DNA from 2 places in the Vibrio sp. SCSIO 43136 genome. Region 2 is predicted to be linked to the other one. Evidence: predicted binding sites of a transcription regulator. Region 2 holds the regulator's gene; the other holds the start of a gene.
The links. The regulator CRP, encoded in region 2, controls carbon source genes, mostly activating them, when cyclic AMP is high. The targets are predictions, from matches to a motif close to TGTGANNNNNNTCACA.
Positions count from the first base shown of each region.

Region 1 (7,625 bases), 1.2 Mb from region 2:
TTGGTTCTGTTTCTAGGTTGTGCAGGATTTATCGCAAAAGGCTTAATCCAACTCAGTTGGGAAGGCAGTGGCTTAAACTGATCACGCCCGATTAAGCAATTTGGTTCAACTCTATGGTTAGGTGGTTTGGTCTACTTAACCTGTTCTATTTATAGGTATCTATTCTATGGCAAGTGTAGGACTCTTCTTTGGTAGCGACACAGGCAATACTGAAGCCGTTGCAAAGATGATTCAAAAGCAACTAAGCAAAAAGCTAGTTCACGTACAAGACATCGCAAAAAGCAGCAAAGAAGATGTTGATAACTTTGACCTGCTACTTCTAGGTATCCCAACTTGGTACTACGGTGAAGCACAGTGTGATTGGGATGATTTCTTCCCTGAACTTGAGGCGATCGACTTCTCAACTAAGCTAGTTGCTATCTTCGGTTGTGGCGACCAAGAAGACTACGCTGAGTATTTCTGTGATGCAATGGGCACTATCCGTGACATCGTTGAAGCAAAAGGCGGCACTATCCTAGGTTACACCTCAACAGATGGCTACGAGTTTGAAGCGTCTAAAGCGCTTGTTGAAGGCGACGACTCTCAATTTGTTGGTCTTTGTATCGATGAAGATCGCCAGCCTGAACTTACTGAAGAGCGCGTAAATACTTGGGTAAAACAAATCCATGAAGAGATGTGCCTAGCAGAGCTAGAAGACTAAATTTCATTTAGTTGTAAATTCAAAGCCCTCAGTGACTCACTGAGGGCTTTTTCGTTTATGCGGCCTTATCGCTTGGCACTTCACGGTACTTAGGCTTCTTACGTACGTAGAGAGTACGCTCAAGCTCTGCAACAACATCACCGCGTGCATTCTTCACATGAGTAATAAACTCTGGAAAGCACTTATCGCCACCTTCCGTTTGTTGATAGATGTCATCCAACTGCCCTTGAGAGATTTCAAACTCAGCGAATAAGTCGGTGTCACCCGGTGCAATAAAGTTGATGCTCGCCTGTTTATCCCACACAAAATACTGTTCGCGTAAGATCCCCATTAACATCAATGCATAAATAGGATCTGTCATTGAAAACATGCTGCCGCCAAACTGAGTTCGGTTGGCATTTTTGTTCCACCACCTAAGCTTTAAACGCACCTTAACCTGGCGAAAATCTTCGCTGATTGACAAGATCTTAATGCCTGCCCCCCAAAACGGTGGCCATAAGTTTAAGGCAAATCTAACGTATTTCGGTTGGTAAATTTTAGCAAGCTGTCTGTTCATAACGTCCAATGTTAAATTTTTGTAACTGGTAAGACCACAATATCCGTGATTTACACCTAATTTACAAGTACTGATTGATTAACCTCTTGAACTTCGTGGTTTAATCTTTGAAATGACTCGCCTATAATGGAAAGCAACTACGACTTCTGTATTAGCTTGCAGAACACACGGGAATCAATATGCCGGATAATAACCAAGCACTTAAAGATGCTGGACTCAAAGTCACGCTACCACGCCTGAAAATTTTAGAAGTTCTACAACAGCCCAACTGCCAGCACATCAGTGCTGAAGAACTGTACAAGCTACTGATCGATCTTGGCGAAGAAATCGGCCTTGCGACAGTTTATCGTGTACTTAACCAATTTGATGATGCCGGCATTGTCACTCGTCACCATTTCGAAGGTGGCAAGTCGGTATTTGAACTGGCCAGCCAACATCACCACGATCACCTAGTCTGCCTAGACTGTGGTGCGGTAATTGAGTTCTCTGATGACATCATTGAAGAGCGTCAAAAAGAGATTGCGGCAAGATACAACATTGAGCTGACTAACCACAGCCTTTACCTTTACGGTAAATGCACCACGGGTGATTGCAAAACTAACCCTGATGCTCATAAAGCAAAATAATCACTGATTAATAGTGATTTGAAAGGTTGGCCAAGGCCAGCCTTTTTTATTGGCTCTAGTAGAGATTAAAAAAGGCTGCCTTCTGGCAGCCTTTTGAGTACATATCTAACTAAGAATCTTATACCAATACGACTAATTATGTGATCTTGCATAGCGACGGACAGATTTTCTCTAGCAAGGAAGAAATCTTATGCCTAGCTGGGACTAGGGATACGATTTCTGACGCGGCTAGAGGAAATATGGACTAGCTAGGCTGCTCAGATAATTAGTTGGATTGGTATTAAAGATTACTTTGCTTCGATCTTCGCCCAAGTATCACGCAGACCAACTGTGCGGTTAAACACTAGCTTATCTGCTGAAGAGTCTTTGTTGTCTGCACAGAAGTAACCCGTACGCTCAAACTGGTAACCTTGCTCAGCAACGGCTTTTGTTAGTGATGGCTCAACCACCGCATTAGCCACTGTTAGTGACTCAGGGTTAATCACCGCTTTGAAGTCATCTTCCGCCGCTGGGTTTGGCACAGTGAACAGACGATCGTATAAACGAACTTCCGCAGGTACACCTTTCTCCGCAGATACCCAGTGGATAACACCTTTCACTTTACGACCATCTGCTGGGTTCTTACCTAGCGTGTCAGCGTCATAAGTGGCGTAGATGGTAGTTACATTGCCAGCTTCATCTTTCTCGATGCGCTCAGCCTTGATCACGTAAGCACCACGTAGACGTACTTCTTTACCTAGTACAAGACGCTTGTACTTCTTATTGGCTTCTTCACGGAAGTCTTCCGCTTCAATGTAAAGCTCACGAGTGAACGGGATTTCACGAGTACCCATTTCTGGTTTGTTCGGGTGGTTAGCCACCGTTAGGGTCTCTTCATCACCAAAGTTCTCGATAACCACTTTCACAGGGTCAAGAACCGCCATTGCACGTGGTGCATTCTCGTTGAGATCATCACGAATGCAAGACTCCAGTGAACCGAACTCGATCATGTTGTCTTGCTTAGTCACACCTATACGCTTACAGAACTCACGCATAGAGGCAGGAGTAAAGCCACGACGACGCAGGCCAGAGATGGTTGGCATACGTGGATCATCCCAACCATTGACGAGATTTTCAGTCACAAGTTGGTTCAGCTTACGCTTAGACATCACAGTGTATTCAAGGTTTAGACGGCTGAATTCGTACTGACGAGGTTGGCAGTCAATAGTGATGTTATCTAGCACCCAATCGTATAGACGACGGTTGTCTTGGAACTCAAGTGTACACAGCGAGTGTGTAATGCCTTCTAGCGCATCCGAAATACAGTGCGTGAAGTCGTACATTGGATAAATGCACCACTTGTCGCCAGTCTGGTGGTGAGTGGCAAAACGCACACGGTAAAGCACAGGATCGCGCAGTACCATAAACGACGAAGACATATCAATCTTCGCACGCAGACACGCAGTCCCTTCTTCAAAGCCACCGTCACGCATCTTTTCAAATAATGCTAGGTTCTCTTCAATCGAACGGTCACGGTATGGGCTATGTTTGCCCGGTTGATTTAGCGTGCCACGGTATTCGCGGATCTGCTCAGGACTTAGCTCTTCAACGTACGCTAAGCCTTTGTTAATTAGTTCTACTGCATAGCCGTATAGCTTATCGAAGTAGTTAGATGAGTAACACACTTCACCATTCCATTCGAAGCCTAGCCATTGCACGTCGTTCTTAATTGACTCAACGTATTCGATGTCTTCTTTTTCAGGGTTTGTATCGTCGAAACGTAAGTTACATTGACCCTGATAGTCCTGAGCAATACCGAAGTTTAAGCAGATGGATTTTGCGTGACCGATATGCAGGTAGCCGTTAGGCTCTGGTGGGAATCGAGTATGCACGCTGCTATGTTTGCCATCAGCCAAATCTTTATCAATGATTTGGCGAATAAAGTTTGATGGACGAGCTTCAGCTTCACTCATCTAAACACCTCTATTGTTTCGTATTGTCAGAATATATAAGGGCTAATGATCCACAAATTTGCCCTCTGACACAACTGAATATCGCCCCTTATTTAGGTTTTTCTACTCGATATAGGTGTAAACCAACGAAAAATGCCTCCCAAGAGGGAGGCATTTACAAATGATAACTACTAATCAGTTTGATTAAGGCAGTTTCACATCAGATAGGTCTTCACCTGGACCGATAGCTTTCATTTCGCCTGCAACGATTTCAGCTAGTGGACCAAGGATAACTTGAAGGTTGTTCTCACCTAGTTTAACCACACCTTTCGCACCTAGTTTCTTAAGTACTGCTTCATCAGCTAGTGAGCGATCTTTCAGTGTTAGACGTAGACGAGTGATACAAGCATCGATAGTGGTTAGGTTGTCATGGCCACCTAGTGCTTTTAGGTATTGACGAGCAAGGTCACCTTTAACTTCATCGCCAGCAGCGGTAGTTTCTTCGTCATCATCTTCACGACCTGGCGACTTCAGGTTGAAAGCGCGGATTGCGAATGTGAAAGTGAAGAAGTATAGCGCACCAAATGCTAGGCCAATCAGTAGTAGAACCATTGGCTTAGTTGCTAGACCGAAGTTTAGTAGGAAGTCGATTAGACCTGCAGAGAAGCCGAAGCCGTGCAGAGTACCAAACATGTTAGCTACTACTAGAGATAGACCCGTAAACACTGCGTGTAGAGCGTATAGTGCTGGAGCTAGGAATACGAACATGAATTCTAGCGGCTCAGTGATACCTGTTAGGAATGAACAGAATGCTACTGAGAATAGAGCGCCACCAACTTGACCACGTTTTTCAGCAGGTGCTGCTAGGTACATTGCAAGCGCTGCACCTGGTAGACCAAACATCATTACAGGGAAGAAGCCGTTCATGAATACACCAGCGCTCTTATCGCCGCCGAAGAAGCGGTGTAGGTCACCAGATTTCACAGTTTCAGTTACGCTTTCAACTGTTGCAGTGATTTCAGGTGTTACAGAGTTAGCAAAGTTGAACGTGTGCTCTTGACCAGCGACTAGAGTTTTAGCTAGTTCTGGGTCAACACAAAGTTGCTTGATTGCTGGTAGAGCTTCACCTGCGGCACTTGCGCCAGCAACGATGATCTCTTGACAAGTACCCATACCGAACCAGAAGTAAGAGTTCAATACGTGGTGCAGACCAACAGGGATAAGCGCACGGTTAAGAGTACCGTAAACAAATTGACCGATTGCGCCAGATGTTGATACAGCGTGTGCTAGTGCGTCTAGGCCGCCTTGAATTGAAGGCCAAACCACACCAGAGATCGCACCTGCTACAAGAGCAAACAGACCCGCCATGATAGGCACAAGTCGCTTACCAGAGAAGAATGCTAGCCATTCAGGCAGACGCGTCGCATGGAATGCATTGTAACAGTGACCTGCGATGATACCTGCGAAGATACCGCCGAAGAAAGACATGTTAACTGAAGCATCGATTGTTGTTGCTGTTGCTGTTAGTACAAAGTACGCCACAGCACCGGCTAGGCCTGCTGCACCAGAACCGTCTTTTGCAAGACCGATTGCGATACCTAGACCAAATAGTAATGGCAGGTTACCGAAGATTGCCCCACCAGCTTGCGCCATGAAAGGGATGTCCAACAGGTCGCCTTGACCTAAACGTAGTAGAAGCGCCGCAACTGGAAGCGTTGCGATAGGTAGCATAAGCGCTTTACCTAGCTTCTGTGCATATCCGAGAATGTTCACCTTTAGTTCCCCCTATAGGATTTTATATTAGACTTATAATTGACCACTTAATTCGGTCATTCAATTTAGTCAGGTTCAGTTTATGACATTAATTTTGCCCCGCAAATTAAAACCGTTTCATTTGTGATCACAATCACCAGATTTAGGGGTAAAACAGGGTTTTTGCTAGCCAGATCATAAAACTTATTTTACAATTCGAAAAAATGGCAATTGAGCAATAAAGTGAACCCATACACCTGATCGATTTCTAATCGAAAGTAAAACCAGTCATTTATCGTTTGCTGAAAGCAGTGATAGCCACCAAACGATACTAAAAGCTGCTTTTTCAAGGTATTCAAGGGAGCAATCGCACTTTTGCTCACTCCAGACACCAAAGAAGAAACGATAAAAACTAGTGCTTATAGCCCAAACTAGTGATTATTAATGTAGACGAAGAAAGCAAAAAGCCTGCTTAAAGTTTATGCAAAAAATAAACAACTGGAGTGAGTGTTATGACCCTATTTTTAATTTTTCGCACCTAAGCTGCGGGAGCTAACAAAGATTTTTGAGTAAGGAACAAAACGATGTATGCGCTAACAAACTGTAAAGTCTTCACTGGTAGTGACGTGCTAACTAATCATGCGGTTGTTATCAACGGTGAACACATCGATACTGTCTGCCCAATTGAAGAACTTGATGCGTCAATTGAGCAACTGGATCTGCAAGGAGCAAACCTCAGCCCAGGCTTTATTGACCTACAGCTGAATGGCTGTGGCGGCGTAATGTTTAATGATGACATTACTCCAAATGCAATCGAGATTATGCACCAAGCCAACCTAAAGTCTGGCTGTACCAGCTTCTTGCCAACGCTTATCACCTCTTCTGATGAAAATATGCGTGATGCGATTGTGGCGGCACGTGAGTATCAATCGAAAACGGGTAACCAATCACTAGGTCTGCATTTAGAAGGCCCATACCTTAACGTAATGAAAAAAGGTATTCACAGCGTTGATTACATTCGTCGCTCAGACAGCGACATGGTCGATTTCATCTGTGACAACGCCGACGTTGTAACTAAGGTCACTTTAGCTCCAGAGCAAAATAACCCAGAACATATCGAAAAGCTGAAAAATGCAGGCATCGTAGTCGCTATTGGTCACACCAACGCCACTTATGCTGAAGCTCGTAAAGGCTTTGCTGCAGGTATTAGCTTTGCAACACACCTATTTAATGCGATGACGCCAATGGCGGGTCGTGAGCCAGGCGTTGTTGGTGCAATTTACGATACGCCAGATGTCTATGCAGGTGTGATTGCAGACGGCTTCCATGTTGACTACGCAAACATCCGAATCGCCCATAAAATCAAGGGTGAGAAGCTTGTTTTAGTGACTGATGCCACAGCTCCAGCAGGTGCTGAGATGGATTACTTTATTTTTGTCGGCAAGAAAGTATATTACCGAGATGGAAAGTGTGTTGATGAAAACGGCACACTAGGCGGCTCAGCTCTGACAATGATCGAAGCAGTTCAGAACACAGTTGAGCACGTTGGTATCGCATTGGACGAAGCTCTACGTATGGCTACCTTGTACCCTGCCCGTGCTATCGGTGTAGACAACAAGCTTGGCTTAGTTAAAAAAGGCATGGTGGCTAACCTTGCTGTATTTGACCGTGACTTCAATGTCCATGCGACAGTAGTTAACGGCAAATACGAGCAAAACTAAGCATGAATGGCGGACAAATCGGTAACGTAGACTTAGTCAAACAACTAAACAGTGCAGCGGTATACCGCTTAATCGACCAGCAGGGACCAATCTCCCGAATTCAGGTCGCCGATGTAAGTCAACTCGCTCCGGCCAGTGTGACTAAAATTACCCGCCAACTTTTAGAGAGAGGCCTCATCAAAGAAGTCGCTCAACAAGCATCCACCGGTGGTCGTCGAGCTATCTCGTTGACCACCGAAGTTGATCCATTTCACTCAGTTGCCGTTCGAATCGAGCGCCACGGTCTCTACTTTAGCCTTTACAATCTAGGTGGCCGCGAACTGCACAACTTACACACGG
Region 1 covers NZ_CP071848.1:2,258,403-2,266,027, forward strand. Annotated here, with positions in the region: gene J4N39_RS10625 (DUF2788 domain-containing protein) at 1-81, shown strand, start outside; gene fldA (flavodoxin FldA) at 167-700, shown strand; gene J4N39_RS10635 (DUF4442 domain-containing protein) at 756-1,256, opposite strand; gene fcrX (ferric iron uptake transcriptional regulator FcrX) at 1,436-1,882, shown strand; gene glnS (glutamine--tRNA ligase) at 2,170-3,834, opposite strand; gene nagE (N-acetylglucosamine-specific PTS transporter subunit IIBC) at 4,018-5,586, opposite strand; gene nagA (N-acetylglucosamine-6-phosphate deacetylase) at 6,150-7,286, shown strand; gene nagC (DNA-binding transcriptional regulator NagC) at 7,289-7,625, shown strand, end outside.
Region 1: a site for CRP is predicted at 5,709-5,724, ahead of nagE (N-acetylglucosamine-specific PTS transporter subunit IIBC). Genes of this name have one in related genera too.

Region 2 (7,625 bases):
AAGAAGCGCTCCTTTGCTGAGCGTGAAGCCATTGTGTTGGCTTTTGCCGAGAAGGTAAAACAAAACAGCGAAAAGATCGCACAAGTGATCGCTAAGGAAACGGGTAAGCCTATCTGGGAAACCCGCACTGAAGCGGCCGCCATGGCGGGAAAAATTGCGATATCTATCCGTGCTTATCACGAACGCACTGGAGAGCACGCCAAAGAAGCAGCAGGAAACCAAATCGTGTTGCGTCATCGCCCGTTAGGGGTGATGGCGGTGTTTGGCCCATATAATTTCCCAGCGCACCTACCCAATGGTCATATTGTGCCAGCGTTGCTTGCAGGCAACACCATCGTCTTTAAGCCTTCCGAGCAAACCCCTTGGACTGGTGAGTTAGCGATGAAGCTATGGCAAGAAGCAGGATTGCCTGATGGGGTGATTAATCTGGTGCAGGGCGCCAAAGAAACGGGTGTTGCTTTGGCTGAGGCTAAAGGTATCGACGGCGTACTCTTTACAGGCAGTGCCAATACTGGCCATATCCTGCATAAGCAGTTTGCGGGTCAACCGGGCAAAATGCTGGCGCTAGAAATGGGTGGCAATAACCCGATGGTGATTTCAGACGCCTACGGTGATTTGGACGCATGTGTGTACACCATTATCCAATCGGCCTTTATTAGCGCAGGGCAACGTTGTACCTGTGCTCGCCGCCTATACGTACCTGTAGGGGATAAAGGGGATGCATTGCTAAACGCTTTGGTTACTGCCACGACTAACATTGCCGTAGACCAGCCGTTTGCTGAGCCAGCACCATTTATGGGACCACAGATCTCAGTGGCAGCCGCACAATTTATCTTAGATGCACAATCTCGTTTGCAGCAACTTGGTGGTTCAAGCTTAGTTGAGGCGAAAGCGGGACAAGCGGCATTTGTCTCACCGGGGATTATCGATGTGACCGCCATCAGTGAACTGCCGGATGAAGAGTATTTCGGCCCATTACTGCAAGTGGTGCGTTATCAAGGATTAGAGCAAGCCGTAGAGAAAGCTAACGATACTCGCTTTGGTTTATCCGCAGGTTTAGTCTCCACCGATGATGCCGAGTGGGAATACTTTGTTGACCATATCCGAGCTGGCATAGTCAATCGTAATCGTCAGTTAACTGGTGCCAGCGGTGATGCCCCATTTGGTGGTCCTGGAGCGTCAGGTAATCTGCGCCCTAGTGCTTACTATGCTGCGGATTACTGTGCTTACCCAATGGCATCGATGGAAGGCGAAGCGCCAGTGCTTCCTGCCACCTTATCGCCGGGTGTTCGCCTATAAAGGAGTGTTTATGAACCCTGAAGTTATGTTTGAGCGTTTATGGCAAGACTACATTACTCGTATGTGTCCATCTGCGCACAAAGTGCATCAACTGTTGACCGAAGATGAACCTTTGATCAACGACCACATTGCGTTGAGAACCTTCGCTTTAGCTCCGGTTGGGCTAGAAGTGCTCGCCAAGCCATTTATTGATATGGGTTATGAGCAAGGTGGCGAATACCACTTTGAGGCGAAAAAGCTCTATGCCAAACACTTCCAACACCCAGACCCTAACTTGCCGAAGGTATTTATTAGTGAATTGTTGATAGAGCAGTGCTCAAGCGAACTTCAGGCGATAGTGCATCAGTTAATTGGACAGCTGGATTCTGGTGACTTTGACGATGGTGCATTTCTTTACTCTGGGCGACCTTGGACCTTGAGCTTCGAGCACTACCAGCAACTGGCACAAGAAAGTGAATATGCAGCATGGCTGGCAGCACACGGTTATGGGGCTAACCATTTTACCGTCAGTGTGAATCAATTGACTCAGTTCGCAGAGGTTCAAGCGGTCAATGACCATTTGAGCCAAGAGGGTTTCACCATCAATAGTGTCGGTGGTGAAGTGAAAGGTTCAGCAGAGGTCTTGCTTGAGCAGTCTTCGACCATGGCTGATAAAGTGGTTGTACGCTTTGATGATGGTGAACAAACCATTCCTGGCGGCTTTTACGAGTTTGCTAAGCGCTATCCATCAAGTGATGGTGAGCTTTATCAAGGGTTTGTTGCCGCCTCTGCGGATAAGATATTCGAAAGTACCGACCAGTAAAAACCAGTATGAGTAAAGTTAGCTGTCACAAACTAACTTTCATGAATAAAAAAAACCACCAAACAATGTTTGGTGGTTTTTTAGTATCTTGGTCAGATTTCGTTAATTAGCGAGTGCCGTAAACAACGATAGTCTTACCGTGAGCAGAAATCAGATTTTGCTCTTCTAGCATCTTCAAGATACGACCCACGGTCTCACGAGAACAACCAACAATTTGGCCGATTTCTTGACGAGTGATCTTGATTTGCATGCCGTCTGGGTGCGTCATTGCATCAGGTTGCTTCGCTAGGTTAAGTAGCGTCTGTGCGATACGGCCCGTTACGTCTAGGAATGCTAGGTCACCCACTTTTTGGCTCGTCACTTGTAGGCGGCTTGCCATTTGCGCTGAAAGGCGCATTAGGATGTCTGGGTTAACCTGGATAAGCTGACGGAACTTCTTGAAAGAAATTTCAGCAACTTCACAAGGAGTTTTGGCACGAACCCAAGCGGTACGCTCTTGGTCTTCTTCGAAAAGACCTAGTTCACCGATGAAGTCACCTTGGTTAAGGTAAGACAAGATCATCTCTTTGCCTTCTTCATCCTTGATAAGTACAGCAACAGAACCTTTTACGATGTAGTAAAGAGTCTCTGCTTTTTCACCGGCATGGATCAGAGTACTTTTTGATGGGTACTTATGAATATGACAGTGTGAAAGAAACCATTCTAATGTAGGGTCGGTTTGAGGTTTACCTAGAACCATAATTTTTCACTTCCTCTGCAGGGTATGCTCAGCAGCTTCCGTACGCACTGAGCCAGATTTGATCTGGTCAACTAGCATAGGACGTCGGACGCCACGCTGCAAGCTATCTTGTGTCTCGATAAAGATAGTAACGTGTTTCCGAATCCATTTCTTGACTTTGATCGGGGCTCAACCGTGATCGACTACGCAAAAATGTGCACATCATCACGGCTTGAGGATATTTTTTATACAGTGTCTCACGATTAGCCAATTTTACCGGTTTCAATCAGCTGAACCAGCATCGGCTGCACGATGAGCTCCATAGCAAAACTCATCTTACCGCCAGGCACGACAAGTGTGTTATGTCGCGACATGAATGAGCCGTCAATCATAGATAGCAGATATGGAAAGTCCACGTGTTTCATGCCACGTAGGCGGATCACCACAAAGCTTTCATCCAAACTTGGGATGCCTTTTGCGTTAAGTGGGTTTGAGGTGTCGACCGTAGGCACACGCTGGAAATTGATGTGTGTGCGGGAAAATTGCGGTGTGATGTAATTGAGGTAATCATCCATCGAACGAACGATGGAATCCATCACAGCTTCTCTCGAATGACCACGATCTCGGGTATCACGCACAAACTTTTGAATCCATTCAAGGTTGACGATGGGTACCATGCCAATCAGAAAATCGACGTGTTTAGATACGTTCACATCCCCATCAACAACCCCGCCGTGCAGTCCTTCATAGAAGAGCACGTCACTGTCTTCAGGCAGTTGCTGCCAAGGGGTAAATGTGCCCGGCATTTGGTTGTAAGGCACCGCTTCATCGAAAGTGTGTAAGTAACGACGCACTTCTCCCTGACCTTCCTCACCAAAGCGGCGGAAAAAAGCTTCAAGGGCTGGGAAGTCATTCGCTTGTGGACCAAAGTAGCTGATATGGCGACCTTGTTCTTTGGCTTTACGGATTTCAACGTCCATTTCTGGGCGGGTGTAGCGGTGAAAGCTGTCTCCTTCAACCCAAGCCGCTTTGATGTCCATCATGTTGAACATTTTGCGAAAGGCTTCAGAAGTAGTGGTGGTTCCTGCACCTGAGGAACCGGTCACCGCAATGATAGGGTGTTTAGCTGACATTGACGAACCTTGTCTTTATTATTCCATTTTTGAGTTTGTGTGCATAAGCCAATCAGAAGCTCGATCCACTCTCCCCCTTTCTAAGGGGAAGGAGCGAATATTGCGCTTTTATTATGCCCTGCACACAAAAACATATAGTTGAACTATCTTAGTTGAACTCAACCTGTTTGCACAATCAGAGCGGTAAGACTTCGGGGTGGCGCAAATTATGCTCTTGCAGGGTTTACTTGAATATCCACCGTCTCATGTAGCTCAGAAAAGACGATAACGGCTTGGCCGGACGCTAGCTGGCTTTTCACTTGGGAAATTTTGTCATCAAGAGAAATTTCTTGCGAGCCGTAATCTGTGCCTTCGCGTAAGACGAACTCTTTGATCAAGTTATCCAGTGTTTCTGACTCGATCTGTTGCCACGGAATTATCATTGTTGACCTCTTTACTAACAAATGATGCGTAATAAGCAGGAAGCGCTTCTTCTAGCCACAAGCGGGGTTGCCATAGTGTACCAGTGACAAAGCCAACGTGCCCGCCTCTATCCAGTAGTTGATATTCAATATGGTCAGGCAGGGCAAAGCGAGGGATCACCGCTTCAGTCATGAAAGGGTCATCTTTCGCATGGATCACTTGCAGCGGCACTGAGACCTCTTTAAGTCGCTGTAATCCTGAGCATTGCTGGTAATAGTCGTTGGCACCATCAAAACCGTGTAATCTGGAGGTTAGCAATTCGTCAAAGTCGATCAAGCGTTTGAGCTTAGTGATGTGCAGCTCATTAACGCTGAGTTCTTGATTGATAAGTGGTAGCTTGCGAATGGCATTGCGCTTGAGTGAGCCAAGTAAATACTCTCTATATACTTTGGAAAAACCCTGTTCGATGCGTTCAGCACAGGCAGCAAGGTCAAGTGGCGCTGATACCACGGTTGCGGCAGATAGGAGAGGTTGGTGTTTATACTCAGCGAGATAGTTGACCAACATATTGCCCCCCAAAGAGACGCCTACAGCGACTTTGTCTTGAGTTGGGAAGCGCTTATCTAGCTGCTCGAGAAAGTAACGAGCATCTTGCGTTTCACCACTGTGGTAGGCTCGGGCCTTACGGTTCGGCTCACCGCTGCAGCCACGAAAGTGCATCATTACTGATAGCCAGCCTTGCTTGGCAAAAGCGCGCATCAAACCATTGGCATATGGGCTGTCGAAGCTGCCTTCTAAACCATGAAATAGCACAAACACTGGCTTATTTTGGGCAGCCTTAGGTGACTCACTCCACGCCAAGTCAACAAAGTCACCGTCTGGTAACTCAAGCCGCTCGGTTACTGGGTGGAATAATGCCCTGCGGCGCAGCATTCTTGGCAACAGGGTTTGAACATGTGGATTTTTAAGCCCGATTGGGGCACGAAAAATAGTCATAACGTCGGCTCTATATTTGTGCTGGTCGGGAGAATACGTCAATGAGGTGGTCTGCTCCTAACTGTTTGCAGTAGAGCCGAGTCAGTGACGGAGTAGCGTTGGGTTTTAACGGTAAATGGTTGATGCAGTCGACAAGGTCGGATTGCTGCTGTTTTTCCAATTGCAGTTCAAACTGCAATGCTTCTCGGTAAGTGGTATCAGGGAGTTGGGTTTTGAACTTTTTACGCAGCTCACGATAGCTTAGTAGCAGTGTCTCTGTGCGAGCGAGGCAGGTATGCAGTGTGGGCCAGTGTTTATCATCTAGCCCCAATGCTTGTTCATCTAGCCATTTCAGCAGCAAGACCAAATTGACGTTACCGTGATAGTGGTTTTGCAAATGTAGGCACGCCTCGGCGATCTCCCGCACACCGTAGTATTGCAGGCTAAATTGCCATAGCCTTTCTAGGGTGAGGGAAGGGGCGTGCTCTTGACTCATTGCTGGGTAAACTCCGTTTCCATTTGCTCAAGCTCCTCTTGAGCGGACATCCATTCCATCTCGACCTCTTCAAGCTCACTTTTGGCGCTGGCTTGTAGGGCGAGTACTTGGTTAAGTTTAGCTTTATTTTCAGCTTGGTACAGTTCGGTATCTGCTAACTGGGTTTCAGCCTCTGCAAGCTTTTGGCCTAATTTATCCATCTGAGTTTCGAGTTTTGTCAGATTTTTGCGAATTGGTGCGGTGAGCTTACGAAATTCAGCTTCACGTCGCTTTTGTTCTTTCTTCGCAGCGGCACTGTTTTGAGTATTTTTCTCTGGTGCGTTGGCTTGCAGTTCTTTTTTCTCGACTTTTTGTTGCTCGGTCAGCCATTTGTAGTAGTCGTTTAGGTCACCGTTAAACGGCGCAACTTGGCGGTCGTGAACCAGATACAGGTCATCGGTGGTAGCACGAAGTAAGTAACGGTCGTGGCTGACAATTACCATCGCCCCTTCAAAGGTCTGTAGCGCTAACGTCAGTGCTTGACGCATGTCGAGATCTAAGTGGTTGGTCGGTTCATCGAGCAGTAGTAAGTTAGGCTTTTGCCACACTACAAGCGCCAGTACTAAGCGGGCTTTTTCTCCCCCAGAGAACGGTGCGACTTTTTCCAGCGCCTTATCACCTTGAAAGCCAAAGCTACCAAGGTAGTCGCGTAGCTGTTGTTCGGTTTGGTCCGGTGCAATTTGCATCATGTGCTGAAGCGGGGTTTCTTCTGGGTGCAAAGTTTCCAGTTGATGCTGTGCAAAGTAACCAATTTTCACCCCTTGGGAGTAAGTTAGGTCACCTGCTTTGGCTTTCAGTTCGCTAGAGAGCAGCTTGATCAGGGTAGATTTACCTGCACCATTACGGCCAAGTAAGCCTATTCGACTTCCTGGAACGAGGTTAAGGCGAATTTTCTCAAGAATTAAATTGTCGTCGTAGCCTGCTGCTACCTCATCCATCATCAAAATTGGGTTTGGTAGAGCGCTTGGCTCACGAAACTGAAAACTAAATGGGTTATCAAATTGCGCAGGCAGCACCTTTTCCATTTTTTCTAGGGCTTTGATACGGCTTTGTGCTTGGCGAGCTTTCGAAGCTTTGTAACGGAAGCGGTCAATGTAGCTTTGCATGTGTGACATTTGCTTTTGCTGCTTTTCAAACATCGCTTGTTGCAGCACAAGTTTTTGCGCTCGCTGCTCTTCAAAAGAAGAGTAGTTACCAGTGTATTCGTTGAGTAGCTGGTTTTCGACGTGGATGATACGGCTCACGATTGGGTCGAGGAAATCTCGGTCGTGAGAGATCAAAATGAGAGTACCAGGGTAGGTTTGCAGCCAGCGCTCTAGCCACATCACCGCATCTAGGTCTAAGTGGTTGGTTGGCTCATCGAGTAGGAGTAAGTCAGAGCGACAGATCAGCGCTTGTGCTAAGTTAAGGCGCATTCGCCAGCCCCCTGAAAACTGGGTAAGATTCCAGCTCATCCGCTCTTGGCTAAAACCTAGACCATCGAGCAGTTCTGCTGCACGCGCACGAATGGTGTAGCCACCAATGGTTTCAATCTGGCCATGCAATTCTGCGGCGAGCGTACCTTGGTCATTTTGCTCTGCTTGAGTTAGCTTTTGTTCTAGCGCTCGATACTCTCGATCGCCGTCGATGACGTATTCAAGCGCCTGCCTTTCAAGTGCAGGGGTCTCTTGCGCCACCCAAGCCAGTTCCCACTGTTTTGGAATCGAGAAGTTACCCGCATCGATAGAGAGTTCATCTTTCAATAGGGCAAACAGGGTCGAT
Region 2 covers NZ_CP071848.1:268,199-275,823, forward strand. Annotated here, with positions in the region: gene astD (succinylglutamate-semialdehyde dehydrogenase) at 1-1,299, shown strand, start outside; gene J4N39_RS01280 (DUF1338 domain-containing protein) at 1,310-2,101, shown strand; gene crp (cAMP-activated global transcriptional regulator CRP) at 2,208-2,840, opposite strand; gene J4N39_RS01290 (phosphoribulokinase) at 3,083-3,952, opposite strand; gene J4N39_RS01295 (YheU family protein) at 4,159-4,374, opposite strand; gene J4N39_RS01300 (hydrolase) at 4,331-5,350, opposite strand; gene J4N39_RS01305 (TIGR02444 family protein) at 5,361-5,825, opposite strand; gene J4N39_RS01310 (ABC transporter ATP-binding protein) at 5,822-7,625, opposite strand, start outside.